DNA from 3 places in the Streptomyces sp. NPDC029836 genome. Region 2 is predicted to be linked to each of the others. Evidence: riboswitches for the same ligand, from Rfam matches in the RefSeq annotation. Region 2 holds a riboswitch; each other region holds the start of a gene.
What was found. A riboswitch is a leader RNA that binds a small molecule or an ion and turns the genes downstream of it on or off. The one in region 2 is predicted to bind cobalamin.
Positions count from the first base shown of each region.

Region 1: another riboswitch for cobalamin. It lies ahead of ACZ4XJ_RS03465 (ABC transporter substrate-binding protein); the one in region 2 lies ahead of ACZ4XJ_RS18255 (ribonucleoside-diphosphate reductase subunit alpha).
Region 3: another riboswitch for cobalamin. It lies ahead of ACZ4XJ_RS06060 (cobalamin biosynthesis protein); the one in region 2 lies ahead of ACZ4XJ_RS18255 (ribonucleoside-diphosphate reductase subunit alpha).

Region 1 covers NZ_JBVHZI010000001.1:723,687-733,844, reverse strand. The annotation lists gene ACZ4XJ_RS03485 (SDR family oxidoreductase) at 1-636, shown strand, start outside; gene ACZ4XJ_RS03480 (AraC family transcriptional regulator ligand-binding domain-containing protein) at 1,248-2,306, shown strand; gene ACZ4XJ_RS03475 (ABC transporter ATP-binding protein) at 2,505-3,368, opposite strand; gene ACZ4XJ_RS03470 (FecCD family ABC transporter permease) at 3,368-4,456, opposite strand; gene ACZ4XJ_RS03465 (ABC transporter substrate-binding protein) at 4,471-5,460, opposite strand; cobalamin riboswitch at 5,865-5,992, opposite strand; gene ACZ4XJ_RS03460 (glycosyltransferase) at 6,389-7,561, opposite strand; gene ACZ4XJ_RS03455 (hypothetical protein) at 7,767-8,417, shown strand; gene katG (catalase/peroxidase HPI) at 8,481-10,158, opposite strand, start outside.
Region 2 covers NZ_JBVHZI010000005.1:383,294-393,451, forward strand. The annotation lists gene ACZ4XJ_RS18250 (ribonucleotide-diphosphate reductase subunit beta) at 1-505, opposite strand, end outside; gene ACZ4XJ_RS18255 (ribonucleoside-diphosphate reductase subunit alpha) at 502-2,907, opposite strand; cobalamin riboswitch at 3,071-3,194, opposite strand; gene ACZ4XJ_RS18260 (GNAT family N-acetyltransferase) at 3,246-3,758, opposite strand; gene ACZ4XJ_RS18265 (YbdD/YjiX family protein) at 3,850-4,047, opposite strand; gene ACZ4XJ_RS18270 (carbon starvation CstA family protein) at 4,062-6,314, opposite strand; gene ACZ4XJ_RS18275 (GntR family transcriptional regulator) at 6,445-7,209, opposite strand; gene ACZ4XJ_RS18280 (extracellular solute-binding protein) at 7,499-8,788, shown strand; gene ACZ4XJ_RS18285 (carbohydrate ABC transporter permease) at 8,972-9,991, shown strand; gene ACZ4XJ_RS18290 (carbohydrate ABC transporter permease) at 10,060-10,158, shown strand, end outside.
Region 3 covers NZ_JBVHZI010000002.1:55,735-65,892, forward strand. The annotation lists gene ACZ4XJ_RS06040 (hypothetical protein) at 1-534, opposite strand, end outside; gene ACZ4XJ_RS06045 (alpha/beta hydrolase) at 766-1,896, opposite strand; gene ACZ4XJ_RS06050 (inorganic phosphate transporter) at 2,293-3,564, shown strand; gene ACZ4XJ_RS06055 (hypothetical protein) at 3,593-3,814, shown strand; cobalamin riboswitch at 3,929-4,083, shown strand; gene ACZ4XJ_RS06060 (cobalamin biosynthesis protein) at 4,120-5,082, shown strand; gene ACZ4XJ_RS06065 (cobyric acid synthase) at 5,079-6,641, shown strand; gene ACZ4XJ_RS06070 (putative cobaltochelatase) at 6,757-8,919, shown strand; gene cobO (cob(I)yrinic acid a,c-diamide adenosyltransferase) at 8,919-9,518, shown strand; gene ACZ4XJ_RS06080 (cobyrinate a,c-diamide synthase) at 9,518-10,158, shown strand, end outside.

The sequences.
Region 1 (10,158 bases), on a different contig from region 2:
GCCGCGATCGACGGCGTGATCGCCGACTACGGCCGGCTGGACGCCGTCGTGAACAACGCGGGCGCCGGACACGTCGGAACCCTCGAACTCGAAACAGTCGCCGACGTCCGCCAGGTCATGGAGGTCAACTTCTTCGGCGTCCTCAACGTCTCCAAGGTCGCCCTGCCGCACCTGCGGGCCACCGGGGGTCGACTCATCACGGTCACCAGCGTCGGCGGCGTCGTCGGTCAGCCCTTCAACGAGGCCTACTGCGCGGCGAAGTTCGCCGTCGAGGGGTACATGGAGAGCCTCGCCCCCGTCGCGGGCGCCGTCGGCGTGAGCGTGTCCGTCATCGAGCCCGGCGCCGTGGCCACCGAGTTCGTCAACAACATCGGACTCGACATCGAGGGTCGGATCGCCGCTGCCGGCCCGTACGCCGACGCGATGCGCAGCTACGTCGACCGTACGGTCGGCCAGTTCCTGGACGGCGCCCAGACCCCGGCCGGCGCGGCCGAGGCGGTCATGGAGGCCCTGACCGAGGACCGCCCCGCGTTCCGCATCCAGACCTCGCAGTGGGCCCGCGACTTCACCGGGACGAAGCTGGCCGACGGGGACGGTTCCGCCGTCCTCGGCATGACCACCGGGTGGGTGTCCTGACCGGAGCGGGTGCGACCGCGTCGCTGCGGCCACCGGCGGCCGAACTGTGCGCCGGGTGGAACCGGGGCATGATGGCGGGGGGCGGACCGCCCCCGAGCGGCCGCCGCCGGAGCCGCGCGTGGTGACGCGCCCGAGCCGGGAGGTGCCTCGTACGCATGGACGAATCGCAACGGGCCTGGATGGCCGTGGGCGGTGTCATCGCCGTCATCCTGTTGAACCTCGTGGCCATCATCCTGATGAACGTCCTGTGACGGAGCCCCCGCGCGACGAACTCCGCGATCGGCCCGCAGGGTCACTTCGGCGAGACGCCTGGCTCGTACACCCGCCAGTCCTCCTGAACCCGCGGGCAATGGCGCGGTCCGTCCGACCCCCGTACGGCAGGACCGTCGCCATCCACCTCAGCGGATCGACGGCGCCACCCTCTGCGGGGGGCGGCGCCGTGACCCGAACGACCACCACGCTAGGGCCGCCAACGAGCCCCGGTCGAGGACGGCACGCGCCGGCCGGAGGACCGCGCGCGCCACGGGGGACCGGCCGCGCCACGAAGGGGACACCCGACGCCGGCCTCCGGCGTGAAGTGGCCGAATCCCGCTGGTCTATGCTCAGCCCTCGTGGTCTCACACGCACACCAGGGGACGACCTCGTCCGCCCTCACCCGACTGAACGTCAAAGCCGCACAGCTGGTCGGCGTACCCCCACACACCTACGCCCACCTGCTGGGTCTGGCGCGCGAGCACCTCGACGACGACGCGTGCCGGACTCCCGCAGCCTCGATCATCCGCGTCCTGGAACTGACGACAGGCCACGCCTCGTGGACGGAGACCTCCCTGTTGATGGCGCAGGAGTCGGCCATCGGCACCCTCGGGGTCTGGGACTACCTGATCACCTCCGCGGCCACCCCGCTCGACGGCATCCGGGACGCGGCTGCCTATCTGTCCACCGTCCTCGACACCCGCACCGACAACCTGCGGATCGCCGAGGACGGTGACCGGATCACCATCAGTCACATCAACGAGTCCGACCTGTCCCACCCGGCCGCCTGCGCCGTCCGCTCGTACGCACTGGGCGTGTACCGGCGCCGGCTCGGCGAAGCCGCCCGCCGCGACCTCGTCCCCGTCCACGTCGCGCTGGCCGCCGAAACACCCCGCCGACACGACGCCCTGACCCGGCTGTACGGCACCCGCGCCATCGAGTTCGAAGCCCCGGTCAGCTCGATCACCTTCCTCGCCGCCGACCTCAAGGCCCCCAACCCGCATGCCCAGATCGGCCTTTCCGCCGTCCTGCGCGACCACGCCGACCGGACCCTCGCCTCGGCGATACCCCTGCGCGACTGGCTGGACCTCTTCCGCGCCGCCCTGGTCTCCGCCCACGACGAGGGCGCGCCGACGCTGACCGGCGTCGCACGGCGCCTGGCCCTCAGCACCCGAACCCTGCAACGCCGCCTGGACGAACACGGCACCACCTGGAGCACCGAGGTCGAAGCCGTACGCCGGGCCCACATCACCCAACTGCTCCACGACACCGACCTGACCTTCGACGCGGTCGCCACCCGCAGCGGCTACGCCGACGCCCGCGCCCTGCGCCGCGCGGTCCACCGCTGGTACGGCACCACCCCCGCCGGGCTGCGCCGCGCCGGCCGACTCCCCACCGGCCGAGTCCCCACCGGCTAGGACCCGCCTCAGCACTTGTCCGACCGCTCACGCGAGGAGCGTGTGAGGTCTTCGTGTGTCACCGGACCGCCCGGCCGGCCGTCACCAGGCCGCGGCGACCCGGTCGGCCGTGGTCACGTACCCGCAGCGGCCCGCCGTCCACTCCAGCGCCGTCCGGGTGAGGCCGGAGCAGGCCGGAGCACGTCGAAGCAGGTCAGGTCAAGGCTCGGAAGGGGCGACCCGACCCGGCGGACCGTCGAGGCCCGGATGCACGCTGATGAAGGGCACCCCGGTGCGTGGGTGCGCCATGACCTCTGCCTCCACCTCGTACACGTCGGACAGGAGTTCCGCCGTGAGCACCTCCCGCGGAGTGCCCGTCACGATCACGCGGCCGGCGGCCATCACGCAGATGCGGTCGCAGAAGGCGGCGGCGAGGTTCAGGTCGTGCAGGGCGACGACGGCCGTGACGCCGAGGCGCCGGACGAGTCGCAGGGCGTCGAGTTGGTGGCGCAGGTCCAGGTGGTTCGTCGGTTCGTCCAGCACCATCGTCCCCGTGCACTGGGCGAGCGCGCGGGCGATCAGCACCCGCTGCTTCTCCCCGCCCGACAGCCGGTCGAACGGCGCGTGCGCCAGCGCGCCCACGTGGAGCTCGTCCAACGACCGGGTGATGACGTCGCGGTCGGCGGCGTCATCGCCCGCGAAGGCCCGCTTGTGCGGGGTGCGGCCCATGGCCACCACGTCGTACACCGTCAACTCGAAGTCCCCGGACGTCTCCTGCAACACGGCCGCGAGCCGCTGGGCGAGCCGCTTGCCGGGCATCCGCCACACGTCGTCGCCGTCCAGCAGCACCCGCCCCGACGTGGGTCGCAGCGCCCGGTAGAAGGTGCGCAACAGCGTCGACTTGCCCGCCCCGTTGGGCCCGACCAGGCCCACCACCTCGCCGGGATCGGCCCGCAGGGACACCCGGTCGACGAGGACCTTGCCGCCCAGGACGACGCTGACTCCCTCGGCTTCGAGGGACCCGGGGGTTCCGGTCGTGCCGGTCGCCCCGGTCGCCCCGGTCGTCACGTTCGGCTTGTTCATCACCGCGCCGCCTTCCGTCGCATCAGCCAGAGGAAGAAGGGACCGCCGACCAGGGCGGTGAGGATGCCGACGGGGATCTCCTCCGGGCTCATGAGGGTCCGGGCGGCCAGGTCCGCGGCGATCAGGAACGCCGCCCCCAGGAGCGCGGCGGCGGGCAGCGCCCGCCGGTGGTCGGCCCCCACGAGCAGCCGCACCACGTGCGGCATGATCAGCCCGACGAAGCCGATCTGTCCGCTGACCGCGACGATCGTGCCGATCATCAGGGCCACCAGCGTGAACAGGGCGCCGCGGAAGCGGTGCACGTCCAGCCCGAGGGCCGCGGCCGCTTCCTCACCGGCCAGCAGGAGGTTCAGGGGACGGCAGAGGCCGAGCAGGACGGCCGTCCCGATCAGGACCGTACCGACCGGGATCCACACCGTCGTCCACGTGGTGCCGGCCAGGCCGCCGAGCATCCAGCGCAGGGCGGACTGCGTCTTGTGCGGATCGTTCGAGGTGACGATCAGGAAGCTCGCCACCGCCGACAGCACCTCGGCCGTCGCCACGCCCGCCAGGACCAGTCGTACCGTCGTCATCCGGCCGCCCGAGCGGGCGAGGAAGTAGACGGCGACCAGGGCGGCCAGCGCCCCGCAGAACGCCGCGATCGGCAGGGTGAACAGGCCGAACAGGCTCAGGTTCAGCACCACGACGAGCACGGCCCCTACCGAGGCCCCCGAGGACACCCCCAACAGCATCGGGTCGGCCAGCGGGTTGCGGACCAGCGCCTGCAACGCCATCCCGGCCACCGACAGGCCGGCGCCCACCACGCCGGCCAACAGCACCCGGGGCAACCGGACATCGACGACGATCGTCTCGCGCACCGGGGTCCACGTCGGCTCGACGAGAGCCGGGGCCACTTGGTGCAGCAGGATGCCCCACACCTGACCGGCGGGCACGCCGATCGAGCCGACCGCGATCCCGGCCGTCGCGGTGCCCGCCACCAGAACGCCCAGGAGCGCCAGCACGATCGGATAGGGCGCCCCCGCCCGCCGCCCCCGGACCGCCGCGGCCGGCGGGCGGACGCCCGCCTCCGCGGCCGGCCCGGACGCCACGGCCTTCACCCCGGTCACTGGACCCGGCCCGGGTGGAGCTGACGCGCCAGCGACTCCACGGCCGCCGGCATCCGCACACCGAGCACGGTGGACGACAGTGGCAACACCGCGAAGCGCTGGTTCTTGATCGCCGGTACCTCCTTCAGCGCCGGGTGCGCGAGCAGGAACTTCTTCTTGTCCTCGACCGATTGGTCGCCGTAGTCGTAGATCACGATGGCCTCGGGCGCGCGCTGCGCCACCTGCTCGAACGACACGTCACCGAAGGCCTTGTCGAGGTCGGCGAAGAGGTTCACCCCGCCGGCCCGACGCATCATCTCGTTGCCGATGCCCTTGCCGCCCGCGGTGAAGGCCGTCTTGTCGCCGCTGTCGTACACGAAGAGCTTGACCGGCGGCACGCCCGCGAGCTGCGACTCGACGCGGTCGAGGACCCCGTGCAGCTTCGTCACCTGCTGTTCGCCCCGCTCGGGCACCCCGAAGATCTTCGCGACGGTGCGGATCTCCGCGTCCATCGCGGCCGCGTCGACCGGACCGGTCGGGCACTCCTCGCTGTTGAGGTGCGTGTTGATCCCGACCTTGGTGAAGGCGGCGCGGCTACGGCCCTCCTTCTCGGCGAAGGTCGTAGACCATCCTCCGTAGACGAGGTCCGGTTCGGCCTGCAACAGGACCTCGAAGGAGGGGTATTCCTTCGACAGGACCTTCACGCTGTCGTACGCGCCCTGGTACTCGGGGAGGATCCGGTCGTCGAGGTAGCCGGTGCCGACCATCGACTTCTCCAGGCCGAGCGCCAGCATGATCTCGGTCGCGTGCTGGTTCAGCGAGACGGCCCGCTGAGGCGGACGCCGGTAGGTGGTCTTCACCCCGCAGTTGTCCACCGTGACGGGGAAACCCTTCACGGGCGCGGCCGACGAGGGGCCGGCGGCGGGCGCGCCGCCGCCTCCGCAGCCGGATACGAGTAGGGCCGCGGCGAGTGCGGGGAGCAGGGTCTTCGGGAGGTTGCGGGGCATGGGTGGGTCCTCTCACCGCGGATGGAACGGATGGTCTTCGACGCCGAGTGGGCCCCGTGGCACGACGGTTCGGGGTCCGGGCGTCGGACGTCGGGCGTCAGGCGTCAGGTCGCCACGTCTCGGGTTCGGTCGACGGCCCGAGGGGATCGCGGACGCGGCCCGTACGTCGGCGGGGGAGCGTGAGGAAGGCCACTCGTGTGCCGGGGGTCGGGAGCGTCGCGGTGACCGGGGACGGCAGGTGCCGTCCGGGGTGCGGGTGCCGCGTCTGCCACTGTTCGGTCGCCACCGCCGGCCTCTCGTCCCTGCCGGGCGGGCTGGCTGCGTGGCGATGCACTCCCGTGCACGGTCGAGCCGTGGGGGAGCTGCTGACGGCCACACCGTAGTCCGCGACGGCGTTCCTCGTGTACATGACTGCGCGCCAGGTGTTCCGACTCGCCCGGTGGTTGCCGGGCCTACGGTTGCGGGTCAGCGCCGGATTTCGACCGGCTTCCCCTGGTGCTGAGTACTTATCAGCCGGAGTGCAACACGACCCGGCCCGGGGCGTCAAGCCCGCGGGTGTCCCACCGTCGCCGCCGGCCGGCCGTGCGCGCCGCACGGCTGGCGATCTCCCGGTCACTCGGGTACCGTCCAGGGCCGCCACGTGCGCGAACGCGCCGCGCGGACCGCGCGCGGCAGCTCAGGAGCACCCGGTGGAGGCGGCTCGTACGCCGGATGCGCGTACGTCGGACACCCGGACGCCGGACACCCGGACGTCGGACACCCGGACGTCGGACACCCGTACGTCGGACACCCGGACGCCGGACACCCGTACGTCGAACAGGAGGGCCGGAACGCACCTGCGACGTTCCGGCCCCCGCTCGGGCCCACGCCCGCTGCTCGTCCCTCCGTACGACGGCGGGCAACCGCCGTCCCCGCCCGATGCGAGGTGTCAAACCGTACCGGCGGCGGTGGCGGCGACGGCAGCCCGGTGGACGTGCACCGATCGCTCCAGTTCCCGGACGACCTCGGCGGCGGAGGGCATCCGCCGCGCCTCGTCCCGCAGCCGCCCGGCGGCCTCGCGGTACGACGGGTCCGTGAGCAGGTCCTCGACGGCTCCGGCGACGTTCTCCGTCGTGTCGTCCTCCGGCAGCACCAGCCGGCCCGCCCCGTGCGCGGAGATCCGCGCGCCGTGCTCCTCCAGGCCCGGCATGCTCGGTACGAACACCTGGGGGACGCCGTTCGCCAGGCAGCTCAGAGTGGTGTTCCCGCCCCCGTGGTGGACCACCAGGTCACAGGTCGCGGCGAGGACGTCCACCGGGAGCCAGCCCGCGCGGCCGCCTGCCGGGAGCGTCGGCTCCAACGCGCGGGCCACGGCCTCCGGGGTCGCCACCAGCAGCTCCACGTCCAGCGACCCGACCTTTTCCACCAGGCCGCGCAACGGCTCGAAATGATCGCTCGGCGTCACCCGACTACCCGCGCTGACCAGCACGCGCGGCCGTCTCCCCTTGGTGTACATCCACGGCTCCAACGGAACCTGTGTGCTGTAGGCGATGTGACGCAGCGACAGCGCCGGGGGCGCGGTGAGGGGGCGCAGGCTCGGCGGCAGGACGCTGAGGGAGAAGTCCGGGGCGGGTGGCGCCTGGAGGCCGAGCGCCTCCAGTTCCGGAGCGAGTTCGGACTGCGCCCCGAGGTCGACGGAGAGCGGTTCGCCGATGTCGATCGCGAACCGCACCCAGGGCACGCCGGCGTGGTGGGCCGCGAGGGGGCCCGCGTAGGTCAGCACGTTCGAGACGACCAGGTCGGGCCGCCAGCGGTCCACGAGATCGATCAGGCCGGGCAGTGAACTCGCCGCCAGCCGGCCGAACATGCGGCCGATCGCGATGTTGCGCTCCGGTCCGTTCGCCGGCGTCGGGACGAGACGGCCCTGCCGGTCGTGCCGGCAGTCCTCGATGGTCCGCGGGGTGACGGGGACGGCCGGGATCCCCGAGCTGACGATGGCGGGCATCGTCACCTCGGGCCCGGTCATGATCACTTCGTGGCCCGCGTTGCGGGCCGCCTGGGCCAGCGGGATGTTGGGGAAGATCGTGCCGGCGCCGTTTCCGCCTACGAACAGTATTTTCATGACCGGATGCTCCGGCACGGATCTGGAACTCCGCTCGAAAGTGCGCACGCGCGCCGGCCGCCACCTCTCGGCCGGCCCGACCCTGCGCCCGTGTCCGGAACTCGACGTTCGTTCCAACGAATCTCCATCCGGATGGCGAAGAGTCGCGGCACAGGCGGGAGCCGATCCTCGCCGGACACGAGAGACACGAGAGAGAGGAACCTCAGTGCAGCGCAAGTGGAAGCTGACGGGCGGAGCAGTCGGTTCGTTGGGCCTCGCCCTGACCGCGATGTTGGCCGCGCCCGGTACCGCCGCCGCGACCGGGTCGCCCGCGGTCACGACGACCAGCACCCTCCCGTACGTCTGCCAGACCCGGCTCTCCGGTGAGTGGATACCGGTCGAGTACAGCCGTAACTTCACCACCACGGCGCCGGCCAAGGTCGCCCCGTTCCACACCTTCAAGGTCACGTTCGACTCGGCGCCGATCAAGGCCATCGCCGACTACAACAAGCTGCTGAACACCATCTCGTTCAACTACAAGGTGCCCGCCAACGCCACCGTCCTCAGCTACAAGTTGACCGGCGGCAGCAACCTCGGCACGGCCAACCAGTGGGTCGAGCGGACCGGCAACGACCTGCGCGTGAAGTCGGACGGCGAGTGGGCCGGCGGCGTCGAGTTCGACTTCCCGAACCTCGAAGTCACCCTGCGCGCCCCGGGCAGCGGCACCCTCACCACGGGCGCCGGCGGCTCCAGCTTCACCGACACGGCGTTCGGCTGGGACCGTCTCCAGCCGACCACCAACGAGTGGGACCCCTTCCAGTGCTACGCCGACCCGGCGCAGCCCGTCACGTTCTCGACCACCAAGGTCAAGTTCTGACCGGAGTGCGGACGGGGGCGATCCGGGCCGGCCGGAGGACACCGGCCGGCCCGGACGTCACCATCAGGCCAGGTCGAACCGGTCGAGGTTCATGACCTTGTCCCAGGCGGACACGAAGTCCTTCACGAACTTCGCCTTCGCGTCGTCGCTCGCGTAGACCTCCGCGAGCGCCCGCAGCTCGGAGTTCGAGCCGAACACGAGGTCGGCGCGCGTGCCGGTCCACTTGACCTCGCCGGTGGCCGCGTCGCGACCCTCGAAGGCGTTGCCGTCCCCGGCGACGGCCGACCACGTCGTGCCCAGGTCGAGCAGGTTGACGAAGAAGTCGTTCGTCAGCGTCCCGGGCGTCGTGGTGAGGACCCCGTGCCGTGACTGCTGGTGGTTCGCGCCGAGCACGCGCAGACCACCGACGAGCACCGTCATCTCGGGGGCGCTCAGGTTCAGCAGGTTGGCCCGGTCGATGAGCAGGTACTCGGCCGGCAGACGGTTGCCCTTGCCGAGGTAGTTGCGGAAACCGTCGGCGGCGGGCTCCATCGCCGCGAACGACTCGACGTCGGTCTGCTCCTGTGAGGCGTCCACGCGACCCGGCGCGAACGGGACCTCGACATCGAAACCGGCGTCCTTCGCGGCCTGCTCGACCGCGGCCGCGCCCGCGAGGACGATCAGGTCCGCGACCGAAACCCGCTTGTTCCCGGACGCGGCCGAGTTGAACTCCTCCTGGATCGACGTCAGGGTGCGCAGCACCGTCGCCAGCTGGTCCGGGTCGTTGGCCTCCCACCCGTTCTGCGGCTGGAGCCGCACGCGCGCGCCGTTGGCGCCGCCGCGCTTGTCACTGCCGCGGAACGACGCGGCCGAGGCCCACGCGACGGAGACCAGCTGGGACACCGACAGGTCCGAGCCGAGGATCCGCGCCTTGAGGGCGGCGACGTCGTCGGCGTCGACGAGCTCGTGCGTCAGCGCCGGGAGGGGGTCCTGCCACAGCAGCGTCTCGGTCGGGACCTCCGGGCCGAGGTAGCGCACGAGCGGGCCCATGTCGCGGTGGGTGAGCTTGTACCAGGCGCGGGCGAAGGCGTCCGCGAACTCCGCCGGGTTCTCGTGGAAGCGGCGGGAGATCTGCTCGTAGGCCGGGTCGAAGCGCAGCGAGAGGTCCGTCGTCAGCATCGTCGGCGCGTGGGTCTTCGACGGGTCGTGGGCATCGGGCACGGTGCCCACGCCGGCGCCGTCCTTCGGACGCCACTGGTGCGCGCCGGCCGGGCTCTTGAACAGCTCCCACTCGTAGCCGAAGAGGATGTCGAAGAAGCTGTTGTCCCAGGTGATCGGGGTGTCGGTCCAGATGCCCTCCAGACCACTGGTGATCGCGTCGCCACCCTTGCCGGTGCCGTACGAGTTCTTCCAGCCGAAGCCCTGCTGCTCCATCGGCGCGGCCTCGGGGTCGTCGCCGACGCTCTCCGCCGGGCCGGCGCCGTGGGTCTTGCCGAAGGTGTGACCGCCCGCGATCAGGGCGACCGTCTCCTCGTCGTTCATCGCCATCCGACGGAACGTCTCGCGGATGTCGCGGGCCGCGGCTATCGGGTCGGGATTGCCGTTCGGGCCTTCCGGGTTGACGTAGATGAGGCCCATCTGGACCGCGCCGAGCGGGTTCTCCAGCTCGCGGTCGCCGGTGTAGCGCTCGTCGTCGAGCCAGTTGGTCTCCGGGCCCCAGTAGACGTCCTCGTCGGGCTCCCAGACGTCGGCCCGGCCGCCG
Region 2 (10,158 bases):
AACGACGGCGGTCGGCCCGCGTCTCCAACTGGTCCAGCTTCTCGACCTCGTTGATCCACTTGAAGCAGAACTGCGCCTTCTCGCGGATCGAGGGGATCTCCTCGACCGCGTCGAACGCGGCGGCGCGGTCGTCCGGGTCGGGCAGGTAGGTGTCGAGCAGCGTCAGGTAGAACTGGACGTGCACGGCCTCCTCGAACAGCTGGCGCGACAGGTACAGCCGCGCCTCCGGGGAGTTGATGTGCTTGTACAGCGTCAGCACGAGGTTGTTCGAGACGATCGAGTCGCCCGTCGCGAAGAACGCGACCAGCCGGCCGATCATGTGCTGCTCACCGGGCGTCAGCTTCGCGAGGTCCGCGACGTCCGAGTGGAGGTCGACCTCCTCGACGGTCCAGGTGTTCTTGATCGCGTCCCGGTAGCGCTCGTAGAAGTCCGGGTAGCGCATCGGGCGGAGCGTCAGCTCGAAGCCCGGGTCCAGCAGGTTCTTCTTCTTGTCGGTGGTGCTCACTGGCAGGCCTCGCACGATTCGGGGTTCTCAAGGGAGCAGGCCAGCGCCTCCGCGTCGGTCACGGCCTGCGGGAGCGCCGCGGGGGCGGCGGCCTGCGCGGCGCGGGCGATCTTCGTTGCCGGGCGCGAGCGCAGGTAGTACGTGGTCTTCAGGCCCTGCTTCCAGGCGTACGAGTACATCGAGCTGAGCTTGCCGATGGTCGGCGTCTCCAGGAACAGGTTCAGCGACTGGGACTGGTCGAGGAACGGCGTACGGGCGGCCGCCATGTCGATCAGCCCGCGCTGCGGGATCTCCCACGCGGTCCGGTACAGCTCGCGCACCTCGGCCGGGATCCAGCCGAAGCCCTGCACGGAGCCGCTGGACTCGCGCAGCGCCTCGCGGGTCTGCGCGTCCCACACGCCGAGCCGCTTCAGCTCGCTCACCAGGTACGCGTTGACCTGGAGGAACTCACCGCTGAGGGTCTCGCGCTTGAAAAGGTTGGAGACCTGCGGCTCGATGCATTCGTACACGCCCGCGATCGAGGCGATCGTCGCCGTGGGCGCGATGGCCAGGAGCAGCGAGTTGCGCATGCCGGTCTTCGCGACGCGGGCGCGCAGGGCGTCCCAGCGCTCGGGCCAGTTCAGCTCGACGTCGTAGTGGTCCGGGTGCAGGACACCGCGGGCGGTACGGGTCTTCTCCCAGGCCGGGAGCGGGCCGCTGCGCTCGGCGAGGTCGCAGGAGGCCTCGTACGCGGCGAGCATGATGCGCTCGGAGAGCTTCGTGGACAGCGCCTTCGCCTCGGGGGAGTCGAAGGGCAGCTTCAGCTGAAAGAAGACGTCCTGGAGGCCCATCGCGCCCAGACCCACCGGACGCCAGCGGGCGTTGGAGCGCCCGGCCTGCTCGGTCGGGTAGAAGTTGATGTCCACCACGCGGTCGAGGAAGGTCACGGCCGTGCGGACGGTCTCGTCCAGGCGCTCCCAGTCGATCTCCCCGCCGTCGGCCCCCCGCACGACGAAGGCGCCCATGTTGATCGAGCCGAGGTTGCAGACGGCCGTCTCGCCGTCGTCGGTGACCTCGATGATCTCGGTGCACAGGTTCGAGGAGTGGACGACCGAGCCCGGCTCGGCGGTCTGGTTCGCCGTGCGGTTGGAGGCGTCCTTGAAGGTCATCCAGCCCTGGCCGGTCTGCGCGAGGGTGCGCATCATCCGGCCGTACAGGTCGCGGGCGGGCATGGTCTTGCGGGCCAGGCCGTCCGCCTCGGCCTTGCGGTAGGCGGCGTCGAAGGCGTCGCCCCACAGGTCCACGAGTTCGGGGACGTCGGCGGGGGAGAACAGCGACCACTGGCCGTCGGAGTTCACCCGGCGCATGAACTCGTCCGGCACCCAGTGCGCGAGGTTCAGGTTGTGCGTGCGGCGCTGGTCCTCACCGGTGTTGTCGCGCAGCTCCAGGAACTCCTCGATGTCCGCGTGCCAGGTCTCCAGGTAGACGGCGGCGGCGCCCTTGCGCCGGCCGCCCTGGTTCACCGCGGCGACGGAGGCGTCGAGGGTCTTCAGGAACGGGACGATGCCGTTGGAGTGGCCGTTGGTGCCGCGGATCAGGGAACCGCGGGCGCGGATGCGGGAGTACGACAGGCCGATGCCGCCGGCGTGCTTGGACAGGCGGGCGACCTGGTGGTAGCGGTCGTAGATCGAGTCCAGCTCGTCCAGCGGGGAGTCCAGCAGGTAGCAGGAGGACATCTGCGGGTGCCGGGTGCCGGAGTTGAAGAGCGTGGGGGAGGACGGCAGGTAGTCGAGGCGGCTCATCAGCCGGTAGAGCGAGGCCACTTCCTCGACGGCCTGGACGCTGTCGTCCGCGGCGAGACCGCAGGCGACGCGCAGCATGAAGTACTGCGGGGTCTCGATGACCTGGCGGGTGATCGGGTGGCGCAGCAGGTAGCGGCTGTGCAGGGTGCGCAGGCCGAAGAAGCCGAAGCGGTCGTCGGCGCCCTCGGCGAGGGCGTGCTCGACCAGCGAGTTCAGCCGGGCGGCGTGGGCCGCGACGAACGCGGCCGTGCGGTCGGCGATCAGGCCCTCGCGGTGGCCGACGGCGACGGACCCGGCGAACGAGGAGGAGCCCTGGCCCGCGGCCTCGTCGGCGACGGCGAGGGTCAACAGCCGGGCGGCGAGGCGGGAGTACGCCGGGTCCTCGGAGATCAGACCGGCCGCGGCCTCGGTGGCCAGCCCGCGCAGTTCGGCCTCGTCGGCGACGGAGCTGCGGCCGCGCAGGGCGGCGGCGGCGACCCGGCCGGGGTCCGTGTCGGGCAGGTCGGCGGTGAGTTCGGTGAGGGTGCGCAGCAGTGCGGTCCCCGGGCCCTCGGGCGCGAGCGCGGCCTCGTTGGCGGACTGGGCGGACTCGGCGCGCGGTGCGGCGGGCGCGATGGTCACGGGGGGAGCTCTCCCTCACTCGGCCCGGTCTTCGACGGGGCGGGGAGAGCGGGCGCACGCGGGAAGGCCACGCACCGGCCCGGACAGGGCAGGCGGTACGTGCACCGCGTGGCGTCCACCGGCCCAACCGCGAGGCCCGGACGTGTCGGCACCCGGTTCGGTCGAGCCGGGCGCGCTGTCGGCAGGTCCTCGGACTTGCGGACGCACCAATGGGTGCACTTCATACCGTTGCGGGACAGTTCCGGATTCGCACCGGATTCCCCTGCGGCGACAGCAGGCATGAGCATACATGTGGGGGCGGCCCGTTGCGGTAGCCCCCACATGTTGTGTCGGGGTGGCTACTGCTCGGGTGCGTACAGCTCCAGGGCGTAGGTGATCAGCGGCACCGTGGGCATCGGGGACCAGTCCCGGGTGGGGGTGCGGACGAAGCCCAGCCGGCCGTACAGCCGGTGCGCGGCCGGCATCTGCGGCTGGGTGGACAGCACCAGCCGGGTCACTCCGGGAAGGGACCTGGCCCGCTCGGCGCAGGCCCGTACGAGGGCCTCGCCGGCGCCCTTGCCCCGGCCGGCGGCGGCCACCGCGAGCATCCGGAACTCGGCCTCGCCGGGGCCGGCTATGTCGGCGAGCGGGCTGCCCGGCGGGGCGAACGTCACACCGCCCAGCAGGCGCCCGTCGAGCACGGCGACGAGCACCTCGCCCTCCCCGGCGCGGCCGGCGACGTCGCGCAGCGCGCGCTCGTAGGAGCCGTCGGGGTTGCCGTCGAGCAGACCGTCCCCGAGGTAGGCCAGCGCGGTGATGTCGCCCAACTCTTCGTACTCGGCGGGGAGCGCCGCCCTGATCGTCATGTCCATGCGTCGAGTGTGCGGGACGGACGCGGGGCCCGGGCGACCCGCTCACGCGGAAGGGCCCCGCCGGGGGTGGCGGGGCCCTTCCCAGGGGTGCTCAGCAGCAGCGGAAGCCCTCGCGGGGGTCCGCCTCGCGGGCGTCGGTGCGGGCCCGTTCGAAGGCGCGGCGGGTCATGACCCCGGCCTGCGGGTCGTGGGCCCGGGCGTGGGCGACGTAGCGGTCGTACGCCGCCTCGCCGGAGAACTCCCGTACGTAGTACCGGGCCTTCGCCAGCGCCTCCCGCAGTCCGCCCACCGCGCGCGCGGTGTTCACGCGACGGGCTCCTTGACCTTGCCGCCGCCGCTGTCGAGGCCGGCCGCCGCCAGTTCGGCCTTCTCCTCGGCCGTGGCGATGAGCCCGGCCGGGGCGACGATCTTCGACTCGGACCACGGGACCTCGGAGAGGCGGACCGACTCGGGGTGGGCGATCGCCCTGAAGCAGGTCCGGCCCGCGTCCACCAGCACGATGATGATGAGGACCGCGAACAGCACCGACAGGACGCCGTCGACCGTGGCGTTGGTGACCACGGTGTGCATCTCGTCCATGGTCTTGGCGGGCGGCAGCACCTTGTCGGCGTCGATGCCCGTCTGGTACTTGTCGCGCTGGGCGAAGAAGCCGACCTTGACGTCCTCGGAGAAGATCTTCTGGTAGCTGGCGGTGAGGGTGACGGCCACGTCCCACGCCAGCGGGACCCCGGTGACCCAGGCCCACTTCAGTCGCCCGGACTTCACCAGCAGGGTCGTGCAGACGGCCAGCGCGACCGCCGCGAGCAGCTGGTTCGCGATGCCGAACAGCGGGAACAGCTGGTTGATGCCGCCCAGCGGGTCCTTGACGCCGACCCACAGGAAGTAGCCCCAGCCGCCGACGACGACGGCGCTCGCGAGCCACACGCCCGGCTTCCAGCTGACGTCCTTGAAGGACTTGTTCACGTTGCCGAGGGTGTCCTGGAGCATGAACCGGCCCACGCGGGTGCCCGCGTCGACCGTGGTCAGGATGAACAGGGCCTCGAACATGATGGCGAAGTGGTACCAGAACGCCTTCATGCCGGCGCCGCCTATGACGGCCGAGAAGATCTCCGACATTCCGAGTGCGAAGGTCGGCGCGCCACCCGTACGGGAGAGCAGGCTGCTCTCCTCCACGTCCTTCGCGGCCTGCGCGAGGGCGTCCGGGCTGATGGCGAAGCCGAAGTTGGAGACGGCCGCGGAGGCGGTCTCGACCGTGGTGCCGATGACGCCGGGGGGCGAGTTCACGGCGAAGAAGAGGCCGGGCTCGATGATGCAGGCGGCGATGACGGCCATGATGGCGACGAACGACTCTGTGAGCATGGCGCCGTAGCCGATGACCCGGACCTGGGTCTCCTTCTGGATCATCTTCGGGGTGGTGCCGGAGGCGACCAGGGAGTGGAAGCCGGACAGGGCCCCGCACGCGATGGTGATGAAGACGAAGGGGAACATCGAGCCGGCGAACACCGGTCCGTCACCCCGTGCCGCGAAGTCGGTGACCGAGGGCATCTGCAGCGTCGGCATCGCGATGACCACGCCCAGCGCCATGAGCGCGATCGTGCCGACCTTCATGAAGGTGGACAGGTAGTCGCGGGGCGCGAGCAGCAACCACACCGGCAGCACCGAGGCGACGAAGCCGTAGGCGATCATCCAGACGACCAGCGTCTCCTTCTCCAGGGTGAAGGTGTCCGCCCAGGAGGACTCGGCGACCCAACCGCCCGCGACGATGGCGAGCAGCAGCAGCGCGACGCCGATGGCGGAGACCTCGGTGACCCGGCCCGGCCGCAGCACGCGCAGGTACACGCCCATGAAGAGGGCGATCGGGATGGTCATGCCGATGGAGAAGACGCCCCAGGGGGAGTGCGCCAGGGCGTTGACGATGACGAGGGCCAGCACCGCCAGCAGGATGATCATGATGGCGAACACGGCGACCAGGGCGGCGGCTCCGCCCACCGGCCCTATCTCGTCCCGGGCCATCTGGCCGAGCGAACGGCCGTCGCGGCGAGTGGAGAAGAACAGCGTCACCATGTCCTGGACGGCGCCGGCGAAGATGACGCCGACGACGATCCAGATGGTGCCCGGCAGGTAGCCCATCTGCGCGGCGAGCACGGGACCGACGAGCGGACCCGCGCCGGCGACGGCCGCGAAGTGGTGGCCGAAGAGCACCCGACGGTCGGTGGGATGGAAGTCGACACCGTTGTCGAGGCGTTCGGCGGGGGTGGCCCGGGTCTTGTCGACCCTCAGGACGCGCCGCGAGATGAAGCGCGCGTAGAAGCGGTAGCCGATGGCGTACGAGCCCAGCGCGGCCGCGAGCAGCCAGGCGGCCGAGATCTCCTCGCCCCGCGAGAGGGCCAGCACGCCCCAGCCGATGGCTCCGATCAGGGCCACGAGCGCCCACACGGCGATTTGCTGAGGGGAGAGGCGGCCCGACGGAGAGGGCGAGTCGGGCCTGCCGCCCGGGCTCGCCGCACCTCCCGGTGGTGGAGTCCGGTCTGTCCCTGTTGCGTCCGGTTCCGGCATGATCCTCGTCCCCTCGTCGATCATCTGCTGAAGCGCAGGGAATCTACGGGGGCTTGACCGCTGGACGTAAGCCCCCGTCCGCATAGCGGTACGAGCGTCCACCGAGGATCGAACGGGAGTCAACCGGTGATCACGAAGCGGGCCTCTGAAGACGGGCAACGAACTTGTAACGGTCGCCGCGATATACCGAACGTACCCATTCGACCGGTTCCCCGTCGGCGTCGAGCGAGTGCCGCGAGAGCATCAGCATCGGCAGTCCGACGTCCGTGCCGAGCAGTCCGGCCTCCCGAGGGGTCGCCAGGGAGGTCTCGATGGTCTCCTCCGCCTCCGCGAGGCGGACGTCGTACACCTCGGCGAGGGCCGTGTAAAGAGAGGTGTACTTGACGAGCGAACGGCGCAGCGCGGGGAAGCGCTTGGCCGACAGGTGCGTGGTCTCGATGGCCATGGGCTCGCCGCTCGCGAGCCGCAGCCGCTCGATGCGCAGGACCCGTCCACCGGTGGAGATCTTGAGCAGGCCGGCGAGGGTGTCGTCGGCCGTCACGTACCCGATGTCGAGCAGCTGGGACGTCGGCTCCAGGCCCTGGGCCCGCATGTCCTCCGTGTACGAGGAGAGTTGGAGCGGCTGGGAGACCTTGGGCTTGGCGACGAAGGTGCCCTTGCCCTGGATCCTCTCCAGCCGGCCCTCGACGACGAGCTCCTGAAGGGCCTGCCGGACGGTGGTCCGGGAGGTGTCGAACTCGGCCGCGAGCGTGCGCTCCGGCGGGACCGGCGTGCCGGGGGGGAGCGTTTCGGTCATGTCGAGCAAGTGCCGCTTGAGCCGGTAGTACTTGGGCACGCGTGCCGTCCGAGTGACTGCCCCGCCTTCCGGCTCCGTGGTCGCCCCTTCGGTGGCCATCGCCGCCCGCCTTCCCGACTCCAGTTTCGCTGCCGTCACCGGCTCCTCCGATATGTGCGGTCACATCGTGACACGGGAGGGAGGACAGGCCTCCTCCCTCCCCCAGGTGTCGGTCCGATAACGGACCGAGCACCCGCTCATTAGACCCTTGACACCCCTAAAGGTCTAGGCCAAGCTCCAGCTACTGGTCTAAACCAATCTGGATCGGATCCCGGCCCCACGGGCAGTACTTGGTACGTCACCGCGGTGGGCGAGGGAAGTTGCAGGCAGCATCCCTGAGGAGGGTGGCGTGAAGCGCAAGCTCATCGCGGCGGTCGGAGTCGCGGGCATGGTTATCGGCCTCGCGGCGTGTGGCGACGGTGCCGACGACAAGGCGAAGACCGAAGCATCGGGTGGCGCGGCCAAGGAGATCACCGTCTGGGTGATGGACGGTTCCGCACCGAAGGCCTGGATCGACGAGGTCAACAAGGAGTTCTCGGCCAAGCACCCCGGTGTCACGGTCAAGGTCGAGGAGCAGAAGTGGACCGGCATCCAGGAGAAGGTCACCACGGCCCTTTCCGAGAACACCCCGCCGGACGTCATTGAGCTCGGCAACACCCAGACCGTCGGCTACGCCGTCACCGGTGGCCTCGCCGACCTGTCGGGCGACAAGTCCAAGCTCGGCGCCGACGCCTGGTCGAAGGGCATGACGTCCTCCGCCGAGGTCGACGGCAAGCTCTACGCCGCCCCGTGGTACGCCGCCAACCGCGTCGTCGTCTACGACAAGAAGGCCTACGAGAAGGCCGGCGTCACCGTCCCGAAGACCCGCGACGAGTGGGTGGCCGGCCTGGAGAAGCTGAAGGCGGCGGACCCGGCCTCGCAGCCGATCTACCTGCCCGGCCAGAGCTGGTACGTCCTCGCCGGCTTCGTCTGGGACGAGGGCGGCGACCTCGCCGTCAAGGACGGCGGCAAGTGGAAGGGCCAGCTGGCCACCCCGCAGGCCGCGTCCGCGATGGACTTCTACAAGAAGCTCCAGTCCTTCTCCACGGCCCCCAAGGACAAGGACGAGGCCACCCCGCAGCAGTCCACCGACATCATCCCCAAGGGCGGCGTCTCGTCCTGGATCGGTCTCGGCTGGGAAGCCCAGGGCGCGCTGAAGGCCCTGAAGGAAGCGGGCAAGGAAGGCGACTTCGGTTACTTCCCGATCCCGGGCAAGACCGCCGACAAGCCGGGCTCCGTCTTCCTCGGTGGCTCGAACCTCGCCGTCGCCGAGCGCTCCAAGAACAAGGAGCTCGCCAAGGAGTGGCTGGCCCTCGCCGCAGGCAAGGACCAGATGACCAAGTACGCCACCGTCACCGAGGGCGCGCTGCTCCCGAACCAGGCGGCCGCGAACTTCGCCGCCGCCCCGGGCTCCTTCGCCGAGACGATGGCCAAGGCCGCCGCCTCCGGCAAGATCACGCCGGTCACCGCGGGCTGGGCGAACGTCGAGACCGAGCCGAACCCCATCAAGGAGTTCATGACCAAGGTCCTGAAGGGTGAGGACGCCGCCAAGGCGGGCGCGGACGCGGACAAGGAAATCGCGAGCCGCATCAACCGGTAGTCCCCCCCCCCCGCAGCACCGCAGCACCGCAGCACCCGTACCGCCTGCACCACCTGACACACCGCAACACCCGCAGCCGCCAGCAGTGTGAACGCACCGGGGGGTGCGGCAGGCGCCCCGCAGCGCCTGCCGCACCCCCGGTCGCGCATTTGACTCCACAGTCAACCGCGAGGAAGCCCAGACATGACCGTGCACTCCCAGGGAGCGACCACCAGCGCTCCACAGGACGCACCACAGAAGTCCGCCGGACGGCCGAAGGTGCCCGGCACCGGTACCGGCCCCAGCCATCCGTCGCCTCGCGGGGGGAGAAGGTCGCTCCCCTCGGGGTGGGCGCCGTATCTGCTCGTCCTGCCCGCGGTGCTCAGCCTCGCGACACTGCTGCTCTATCCGCTGATCAAGAACGTGATCCTGTCCTTCCAGGACATCAACAAGATCGAGTTCATCCAGCGGAAGTACCCGTTCGCGGGACTGGCCAACTACACGCAGCTGCTCGGCGACTCCGACTTCTGGACCGTCGTCCTGCGCAGCTTCGGCTTCACCCTCGCCAACGTCGCGCTCATCATGGGCGTCGGCTGCCTCATCGGCATCCTGCTGAACCGCCTCGGCACGTGGATGCGCCTGGTCCTGTCGATGGCGCTGGTGATGGCCTGGGCCATGCCGATCGTCGCCTCGGTCCAGGTCTTCAAGTGGCTCTTCGACGAGCAGTTCGGCGTCATGAACTGGGTCATGCGCTCCGCCGGCTTCGCCGGGTACGACCAGCACAACTGGTTCGAGACCGGCTTCTCCACCCTGGTGATCATCACGATCCTGGTGGTCTGGGGATCGGTCCCCTTCGTCGCCCTCAACATGTACGCCGGCCTGACCACGGTCGGGGCCGAACTGTACGAGGCCGCGCGGATGGACGGCGCCAACGGCTGGCAGACCTTCTGGAAGGTCGTCTTCCCCCAGCTGAAGCCCTTCTTCCTGATCACCACCTTCCTTGAGGTGATCTGGGTCTTCAAGGCCTTCACCCAGGTCTACGCGATGAACAAGGGCGGCCCCGACCGCGCCTCCGAGATCCTCCCGGTCTTCGCCTACGTCGAGGGCCAGAGCCAGTTCCACTACGGCCTGGCCGCCGCGATCTCCGTCCTGACGATCCTGATCCTCATCATCGTCATGTCCTTCTACTTCCGCCTGATCCTGAAGCAGGAGGAGGAGCAGTGAGCACGACCACCGCCCCGAAGCCCGCGCCGGCCGCACCGTCCGCCCCGGCGACGAAGTCCGCCCAGCGGCTGCGCACCCGCCGGCCGCTGCGCCCCGGCACCGTCGCCAAGAACGTCGGCGCCCTCCTGCTGGCCCTCGTCTTCGTCTTCCCCGTCTACTGGATGTTC
Region 3 (10,158 bases), on a different contig from region 2:
GTCGCGCAGTTCGGTGACGCGCTGGTCGAGGAGGTCCAGCAGGTCGGGGACGGTGACGGGACCGGCCGACAGCTGGAGGAGGGACAGCAGCTGGGGCATCGCCTCGACGACCTCGGCGACGGATCCGGGGGCGATGTCGGCGGGGGCGGGGTGGACGAGGGACCAGGCGTCGAAGAGGGCCACCCAGCCGCGCAGGACGGCGGTGTCGTCCCGGTCCCAGGCGCGCAGGCGCCAGCCGGGTCGGGCGTGGCCGCCGTGCACCTCGACGAGGCCGGAGAGTCGGGCGCGGTCCCAGCCGACCCGGATCTGGCCGTGCGTCAGGCCCAGTTCCGCGGCGGCCCGTTCCACGTCGGAGGCGGGCAGCGCGCCCGCTGTCGCGGGGCGTCCGCCGTCGCCCGCCCCGAGGTTCAGCTCGGCCCAGCGGGCGAGCCGTACCGCGTCGGCGAGGGAGGCGCGGGCCCGGTTCGCCAGGTCCGCCGTGGCGGGGGTTCCCGCCGGTGGCCGGGGGGCCGGCCGGGTTCGCCGGTCGGTCACCGCCTTGCGCGCCGTGGCGACGGAGCGCGGGGAGACGAGTCGGAGTCTGGAGTCGCGAGCCAACTGCTCATCAGGCTTTCGGGACGTCACGGATGCAGTCTCGCCCGTCACTGGCCGAAAGCCCAAACGGAACCGGTCGTTTCCACAGGTCAAGCGATGGATGAACCGGGACAATCCGCCCGACGGGTCTCGTCCGGCACCCCCCTCATGTGACCGACGCCCGGCCGACCGTCAGACGAGGGGGGTGAGGAAGCGGCGCAGCGCCTCCTCGTACCCGGCGGGGTCGACGTTCCACATCGCCCCGTGCGGGGCGCCCCGCACGGTGTGCAGGGTGACCAGGTCGGGGCGGGCGGCGGCCAGTCGCCGGGAGGGCTCCCAGGGGGCGAGGGTGTCGTCGGGCCCGTGGAGGATCAGTACGGGGACGCGCAGGGCCGCCGGGTCCGCGCCCGGGGGACGGCGGTCGGCGCGCAGGCCCGCCCGGCCCTCGGCGGCCCGAACCGCGAGGGGGAGCAGCGGGCCGGGGGTGCCGCGGGCGGCGGCGAGGGCGCGCAGGGTGGTGCGCCAGTCCAGGACGGGCGAGTCCAGCACCAGTCCGGAGATCCGGTCGGCCAGGGCGGAGCGTTCGACGGCGTGCAGGGCCATGGTGGCCCCGGTGGACCAGCCGTGCAGGACGACCCGTCGGGCTCCGTAGCGCAGGGCGTAGCGGATGGCGGCGTCCAGGTCCCGCCACTCCGATTCGCCGAGGTGGCCGAGGCCGTCCGGGGCGGCGGGGGCGCCGAGGTCGCCGCGGTAGGCGAGGTCGAGGACGGGGAGGTGGTGGCGGTGCAGGAACGGCATGACCACCATCGGGTGCTCCCGGCCGGCGCCGAGCCCGTGGACGGTGATGACCCAGGTGTCCCGGGCGGCGGGCACGAACCAGGCGGGCAGCGCCCCGAGCTCGCCCGGCACGTCCACGTCGGCGTGGTCGAGGCCCAGGGCGGTGCGCGGGTTGCCCAGGTGCACCTGGGGGGTGAGCGTGACCCGGGCGCGCGGGGCGAGGCTGCCGTGGGTGACGGCGAGGAGGCCGCGCACGACGACGTCCGGTTCGTGCGGGACGTCGGGCAGGACCGGGCCGACCACGGCGTGCACGCCGGGCGCGGACAGGCCCCAGGTGCCGGGGAGCAGGGAGGCGAGCGATCGGGTGAGCGTCACCCGGCCCTCGCTGGTGGAATGGACGCTCAGCCGGGGCCCGCCGGGCAGCGGGCGCCCGGGTTCGGGCCGCAGGGCGGCGTCGGCGGCGTACCGGCCGGCCGCGACCGCGGCTGCTCCGGCACCGATCAGGGTCGTCGTGACGGCCGCTGCCGTCGCTGTCGCGGTACGCACGCCTTCAGTCTCGGGGCGTACCGGCGGGCGGGCCACCGGAGGTGATCCTTTCGCGCCGTCGTCCGGCAGGACCGGAACGCGAACGGGACTCCACCGGAACCCGGTCGCGGCGGTGGCCGGAGCGGATCCGACGGGCGCCGGAGAGGGGGCCCCGGCGCGTGATCTGAGTCTCTTCACCGCCCCGCCGGGCATGGACCGCCGGCGGAAATCCTTCCGGAAGAGGCGTGTTCGCCCCGCTCTGACGTGCATGAATCGCTATATTCGCGGAGGAACCGGGAGGTAGGTCCCGATCGTGACCCGCACCGAGACACCGCACCGCCCAACTCAGTTCACCTTCCGTTCATCCAGGTTGCCTACGGTCGCCGAGCCAATGACGTCAAACAGAAGCCTGGGTAAATGGAGCACATAACGCTTCTCCTCGGGATCGTGATCATCACCGCTCTCGTGTTCGACTTCACGAACGGTTTCCACGACACGGCCAACGCGATGGCCACCACCATCTCGACCGGCGCCCTCAAGCCCAAGACCGCGGTCGCCATGTCCGCCGTGCTGAACCTCGTCGGCGCTTTCATGTCCGTGGAGGTCGCCAAGACGATCTCCAAGGGCCTGGTCAACGAGGAAGGCATTCAGCCGGAGGTGATCTACGCCGCCCTGGTCGGCGCGATCCTCTGGAACCTCGTCACCTGGCTGGTCGGACTGCCCTCCAGCTCCTCCCACGCCCTCATGGGTGGCCTCATCGGCGCCGCGGTCGCTTCCGCCGGCCTCGACGCGGTCAACGGCAGCGTCGTCGTGACGAAGGTGCTGATCCCCGCGATCGCCGCCCCGCTCGTCGCCGGTGTGGCCGCCATGCTGGCCGCGAAGCTGACGTACAAGCTGGGCAACCAGGTCGGCGAGAAGACCTCCGCCAAGGGGTACCGCGCCGGTCAGATCGCCTCGGCCGGTCTCGTCTCCCTCGCGCACGGCACCAACGACGCGCAGAAGACGATGGGCATCATCACCCTGGCGCTGATCGCCGGCAACGCCCTGCCCGCCGGCGCCAACCCGCCGGTCTGGGTCATCGTCTCCGCCGGTCTGGCCATCGCGATGGGCACCTACCTGGGCGGCTGGCGCATCATCCGCACCATGGGCAAGGGCCTCACCGACCTCCAGCCGCAGCAGGGCTTCGCCGCCCAGACCTCGGCCGCGAGCGTCATCCTGGCCTCCTCCACCCTCGGTTTCTCCCTCTCCACCACCCACGCCTGCTCCGGCGCCGTCATGGGTGCGGGCCTGGGACGCAAGGGCGGCGTGGTCCGCTGGTCCACCGCCACCCGCATGTTCATCGCCTGGGGCCTGACCCTGCCGGCCGCCGCGCTCGTCGCGTCCGTCGCCGAACTGGTCATGCGCACCGGTGACATCGGGATCGCCGCCGTCACGGTCTTCCTGGTCGCCTCCTGCTTCGCCATCTGGGTCATCTCCCGCCGTCAGGTCGTCGACCACACCAACGTCAACGAGCTGGAGACCCCCGGCGCGACGGACGAGCCCGGTGTCGTCACCACGGCCATGGCCGCCGTCACCGTCCCGCCGACCACCGCCGCGGCCGGTACCACCGCCGCCGTGACCGACGAGGACCTCAAGGCCACCATCCCGGCCTCGACCACGACCCCCGCGGCTCCGGCCGCGGCGGTCTGACCCCGAGAACGACAGAGGAATCAGCGGTATGAAGATCGACTGGGCATCACTGGGCTCCGTCTTCGGAGTCAGCCTCACCGCCACGGTCGCCCTCGTGGCCCTGTTCACCCTGGGCCTGGTGGGCCTGTCCAAGCACGAGGCCGCCACCGAGCGCGGTGGCGCCGCGGTCATGGCCCGCAGCGGTGCCTACGCCTGCTTCGCGCTCTGCGCGGCCGCCGTGTCGTACGGGATCTACCTGATCGTCGCCTGAGACGGTGCGTCCGAAGCTCCCTCCGGTCTCCGGGGGGAGCTTTCGCATGCCCCGGCGCACACCCCGCCCCGCCCCCCGTCCCGCACCCGCCCCAGGTCAACGGCAAGTTGACGGGCGTTCGCGGTGCGTGGTGGACTGCGCGAGCCAATACGGCGGCATGGAAGAGGAAGTCCGGTGCGAATCCGGCGCGGTCCCGCCACTGTCACCGGGGCGCACACACCGTGCGCGCCCCGGGAGCCAGGAACTCTCGCCGCCGGACACGTCGAACCAGGGCGCGGACCCTGAGTGAGGACATACCTGCCACCATGCGTGCCGATCGCGTCTTCGCGTACGGCGCCACGGCGGGCCTGATCGGCGACCGGATCCTCGGGGATCCGCGCCGAGGGCACCCCGTGGCCGCCTTCGGGAGAGCCGCCGCCGCCGTCGAACGCGCCCTGTGGCGCGACGACCGCGCCCGCGGCGTCCTCCACACCCTGGTGTGCGCCGGAGGCGCGACCGCCGTCGGCGCACTGGCCGCCCGCGCCGTGCGCGCGCGGCCCGCGGCCGCCCGCGTCGCCCTGACCGCCGCGGCCACCTGGGCCGTCGTCGGGGGCACCTCGCTGGGGCGGGAGGCCCGTGCCATCGGCGGGGCGCTCGCCGTCGGGGACACCGACGTCGCCCGCGAGCGGCTGCCCCACCTGTGCGGCCGCGACCCCCAGTCCCTGGACGGGCAGCAGATGGCCCGGGCCGTCGTGGAGTCCGTCGCCGAGAACACCTCCGACGCGGTCGTCGGGGCACTGGTGTGGGGAGCCGTCGCCGGGGTCCCCGGGCTGCTGGCCTTCCGCGCCGTGAACACCCTGGACGCCATGGTGGGCCACAAGTCGCCCCGCCACCTGCGCTACGGCTGGGCCTCCGCCCGCCTCGACGACGTGGCCGGCTGGCCCGGGGCCCGCTTGACCGCGCTCGCCGCCGTCGTGGCCGGTCCCGACCGGCGGGGAGCCGTCCGCGCCTGGCGCGCCGACGCCGCCGCCCACCCCAGCCCCAACGCCGGACCGGTGGAGGCCTCCTTCGCGGGGGCGCTCGGCGTCCGGCTCGGCGGAACCCTGTCCTACGGCGGCCGGACCGAGCACCGCGCCGTGCTCAACGGGGAGACCGGGCGGCCCGTGGAGGTCGCCGACATCGAACGGGCCGTGCGCCTGTCGCGGCGGGTGACCTGGCTGGCGCTGGGCGCCTGCGTCGCGGCCCGGCTGCTGGTGGCCCGTACCGGGCGGAAGGGGCGGCGCGGATGAGCGGCGCGAGGCGCGGCGGCGGAATGCTGGTCGCCGGCACCACATCGGACGCGGGCAAGAGCGTGGTCACGGCGGGCATCTGCCGGTGGCTGGTCCGCCAGGGGGTGAAGGTGGCCCCCTTCAAGGCGCAGAACATGTCGCTGAACTCGTTCGTGACCCGTGAGGGCGCCGAGATCGGCCGGGCCCAGGCCATGCAGGCCCAGGCGGCCCGGGTGGAGCCGACGGCCCTGATGAACCCGGTGCTGCTCAAGCCCGGCAGCGACCGCAGCAGCCAGGTCGTGCTGCTCGGCAAGCCGGTGGGCGAGATGAGCGCGCGCGGGTTCTTCGGCACGGCGGGCCCCGACCGGCTCCCCGGGTCGCCCGTGTCCGGCGGTCACCGGGAGCAGCTCCTCGGCGTCGTCACGGACTGCCTGGAGCAGCTGCGGGGCACGTATGACGCCGTGATCTGCGAGGGGGCGGGGAGTCCGGCCGAGATCAACCTGCGCCGGACCGACATCGTGAACATGGGCATCGCGCGGGCCGCGCGGTTCCCCGTCGTCGTGGTCGGCGACATCGACCGGGGCGGCGTGTTCGCGTCCTTCTTCGGGACCACCGCGCTGCTGTCCCCCGAGGACCAGTCGCTGATCGCCGGCTACCTGGTCAACAAGTTCCGGGGTGACGTATCCCTGCTGGAGCCCGGCCTGGAGATGCTGCGCGGGCTCACCGGGCGGGCGACGTACGGGGTGTTGCCGTTCCGGCACGGGCTGGGCATCGACGAGGAGGACGGGCTGCGGGTGTCGCTGCGCGGCACCGTGCGGGAGTCCGTGGTGGCCCCGCCGGTCGGTGAGGACGTGCTGCGGGTCGCGGTGTGCGCGGTGCCGCTCATGTCGAACTTCACCGACGTCGACGCCCTCGCCGCCGAACCGGGCGTGGTCGTACGGTTCGTGGACCGGGCCGAGGAGCTGGCCGACGCCGACCTGGTCGTCGTACCGGGCACGCGCGGCACCGTGAAGGCGCTCGCCTGGCTGCGGGAACGGGGGCTCGCCGACGCGCTGCTGCGGCGGGCCGCCGAGGGTCGGCCGGTGCTCGGCATCTGCGGCGGCTTCCAACTGCTCGGCGAGCACATCGAGGACGAGGTCGAGTCGAAGGCCGGCGCGGTGGACGGCCTCGGGCTGTTGCCCGTACGGGTCCGCTTCGCCCGGGAGAAGACCCTGGCCCGGCCGGTCGGCTCGGCGTTGGGCGAGCCCGTCGAGGGGTACGAGATCCACCACGGCGTGGCCGAGGTGCTGGGCGGGGATCCGTTCCTCGACGGCTGTCGCGTCGGCGCCGTGTGGGGCACCCACTGGCACGGCTCGCTGGAGTCGGACGGCTTCCGGCGGGCCTTCCTGCGCGAGGTGGCCGCGGCCGCCGGGCGCCGGTTCGTGCCCGCCCCGGACACCTCGTTCGGGCTGCTCCGCGAGGAACAGCTCGACCTGCTGGGCGACCTGATCGAGGAACACGCCGACACCGCCGAGCTGTTGCGGCTCGTCGAGTCGGGCGTCCCGGACGGGCTGCCGTTCCTGCCGCCGGGTGCGCCGTGACGGCCCCGCGCCGGGACCGGCCCCGGACGCACCGGGAACACAAGACCCCCATGGCCGACGGCCGGCGCGGCGCGACGGGCGACCGGCACAGTCCACTCGAAGGAGTGATCAGCGGATGAGCAGCACCCACTTCCCGTTCACGGCGGTGGTCGGGCAGGACGACCTGCGGTTGGCGCTCCTGCTGAACGCCGTCAGCCCGGCGGTCGGCGGCGTGCTCGTGCGCGGTGAGAAGGGGACCGCCAAGTCCACCGCCGTGCGCGCGCTCTCCGCGCTGCTGCCGCAGGTGGACGTCGTGCCCGGCTGCCGGTTCTCGTGCGCGCCCGCCGCCCCCGATGCGGCCTGCCCGGACGGCCCGCACGAGCCCGGACCCGGCAGCGCCCGTCCCGCGCGGATGGTGGAGCTTCCGGTCGGCGCCTCGGAGGACCGGCTCGTCGGCGCCCTCGACATCGAACGGGCCCTGTCCGAGGGCGTGAAGGCCTTCGAGCCGGGCCTGCTCGCCGACGCGCACCGGGGAATCCTCTACGTCGACGAGGTCAACCTCCTGCACGACCACCTCGTGGACGTTCTGCTGGACGCCGCCGCGATGGGCGCCTCGTACGTGGAGCGCGAGGGCGTCTCGGTGCGCCACGACGCCCGGTTCCTGCTCGTCGGCACCATGAACCCCGAGGAGGGCGAGCTGCGCCCGCAGCTCCTGGACCGGTTCGGGCTGACCGTGGAGGTCGCGGCGTCCCGCGAACCCGCCCTGCGCGTCGAGGTGGTCCGCCGCCGGCTCGCGTACGAGGACGATCCCGCGGGCTTCGCCGGCCGCTGGGCCGGGGACGAGCGCGAGGTCCGGGCCCGGGTGGTGGCCGCGCGGGCCCTGCTCCCGAAGGTGGTGCTGGACGACACGGCGCTGCTGCGGATCGCCGCCACCTGCGCCGGCTTCGAGGTCGACGGCATGCGCGCCGACATCGTGATGGCCCGTACGGCGACCGCCCTGGCGGCGTGGGCGGGGCGCACGGTCGTGCGCAAGGAGGACGTCCGGCAGGCGGCCCTGCTGGCGCTCCCGCACCGGCGCCGCCGCAACCCGTTCGACGCGCCCGGCCTGGACGAGGACATGCTCGACGAGATCCTGGACCGCTTCCCCAACGAGGAGCCGGACCAGGAGCCCGAGCCCGACCCGGAGCCCGGGGGCCCGGACGACGACGGCCCCGAGGGCGGTCCGGACGGCGGTCCCGACGGCGGGGGCGCTCCCCCGCAGGACGAGGGTCCGGGTCCGTCGCGGGAGCCTGCTCCGCCCGCGCCCGAGGACGCCGCGGACCCCGGGTCCCCCGACGCCGAGCCGGCGGAGCAGCAGCCGTCGGAGCCGCAGCCCGCGCGGGGCGACGCCGGCCCGGACGGGCCCGAGCAGGCCGCCGTACGGGCCTCCGAGCCGTTCCGCACCCGGATGCTCAGCGTGCCCGGCCTCGGCGAGGGCGGCGCGGCCGGGCGGCGCTCGCGCGCCCGTACCGCGCACGGCCGGACCACCGGCGCCCGGCGGCCCCGGGGGCAGCTGACGAAGCTGCACCTGGCGGCGACCGTGCAGGCCGCGGCCCCGCACCAGCGGACGCGCGGGCGCAGCGGCACCGGTCTGGTGGTCCGCAAGGACGACCTGCGGCAGGCGACCCGGGAGGGCCGCGAGGGCAACCTCGTGCTGTTCGTGGTCGACGCCTCCGGTTCGATGGCCGCCCGGCAGCGGATGAGCGCGGTCAAGGGTGCGGTCCTGTCGCTGCTGCTCGACGCCTACCAGCGCCGCGACAAGGTCGGTCTGGTCACCTTCCGGGGCGCGGCTGCCGATCTGGTGCTGCCTCCGACCTCCTCCGTGGACGCCGCGGCGACCCGGCTGGAGCGGCTGCCCACCGGGGGTCGTACCCCGCTGGCCGCCGGGCTGTTGAAGGCGCGTGAGGTGTTGCGGATCGAGCGGCTGCGCGATCCCTCGCGGCGACCGCTGCTCGTGGTCGTCACCGACGGCCGGGCCACCTCGTCCGGCGGCGTCGGCGGTTCGGTCGGGGGGACGCCCCGCGAGCTGTCCGAGCGGGCCGCGCTGCTGCTGCGCGCGGAGGGGGTCACCTCGGTCGTCGTGGACTGCGAGGCCGGCCCGGTCCGGCTGGGGCTGGCCGGGGTGCTGGCCGCGGACCTCGGTGGTCCGTCGGTCACCCTCGACGGGCTGCGGGCCGACGCGCTGGCCGGGCTCGTGAAGAACGTACGTACCTCGGTGGCGTCCAGCGCCGGGCACAGCAGCAACAGGAGGGTCGCGTAATGCCCCAGGGACAGCCGTCCGTCGTTCCGGACGACGGGCTCACGACGCGTCAGCGCCGCAACCGGCCGCTCGTCTTCGTCCACACCGGCCCGGGCAAGGGCAAGTCGACGGCCGCCTTCGGGCTGGCGCTGCGCGCCTGGAACCAGGGCTGGCCGATCGGGGTGTTCCAGTTCGTCAAGTCGGCGAAGTGGAAGGTCGGCGAGGAGAACGCGCTGAAGGCGCTCGGGGAGACCGGCAAGGGCGGCAGCGTCGTCTGGCACAAGATGGGCGAGGGCTGGTCCTGGGTCCAGCGCGACGCCCAGCTCGACAACGAGCAGGCGGCCAAGGAGGGGTGGGAGCAGGTCAAGCGCGATCTGGCCGCCGAGACCCACAAGCTGTACGTGCTCGACGAGTTCGCCTACCCGATGCACTGGGGTTGGATCGACGTCGAGGAGGTCATCGAGGTGCTGCGGAACCGGCCCGGGACCCAGCACGTGGTCATCACGGGCCGCAACGCCCCGGAGAAGCTGGTCGGGTTCGCGGACCTGGTCACCGAGATGACGAAGGTCAAGCACCCGATGGACACCGGTCAGAAGGGCCAGAGGGGCATCGAGTGGTGATGTCCGTGAACGTGCCCCGGCTGGTCATCGCCGCGCCGGCCTCCGGCAGCGGCAAGACCACCGTGGCGACGGGCCTGATGGCGGCCTTCGCGGAGCACGGCCTGGCCGTGTCCCCGCACAAGGCCGGGCCCGACTACATAGACCCGGGGTACCACGCGCTGGCCACCGGCCGGCCGGGCCGCAACCTCGACGCCTTCATGTGCGGGCCGGAGCTGGTGGCGCCGCTGTTCGCGCACGGTTCCGCCGGTTGTGACCTGGCCGTGGTCGAGGGCGTGATGGGGCTGTACGACGGGGCCGCGGGGCGGGGCGAGCTGGCTTCGACGGCGCAGGTCGCGAAGCTGCTGCGGGCGCCGGTGGTGCTGGTGGTGGACGCCTCCTCGCAGTCGCGTTCGGTGGCGGCGCTGGTCCACGGCTTCGCCTCCTTCGACCCGCTGGTCCGCCTCGGCGGGGTGATCCTCAACAAGGTGGGTTCCGACCGGCACGAGGTGATGCTGCGGGAGGCGCTGGAGGAGGCCGGGATGCCGGTCCTCGGCGTCCTGCGGCGCGCCCCCCAGGTGGCGACCCCGTCCCGGCACCTGGGCCTGGTCCCGGTCGCCGAGCGGCGTACGGACGCCCTGGCCGCGGTGGCGGCGCTGGCCGA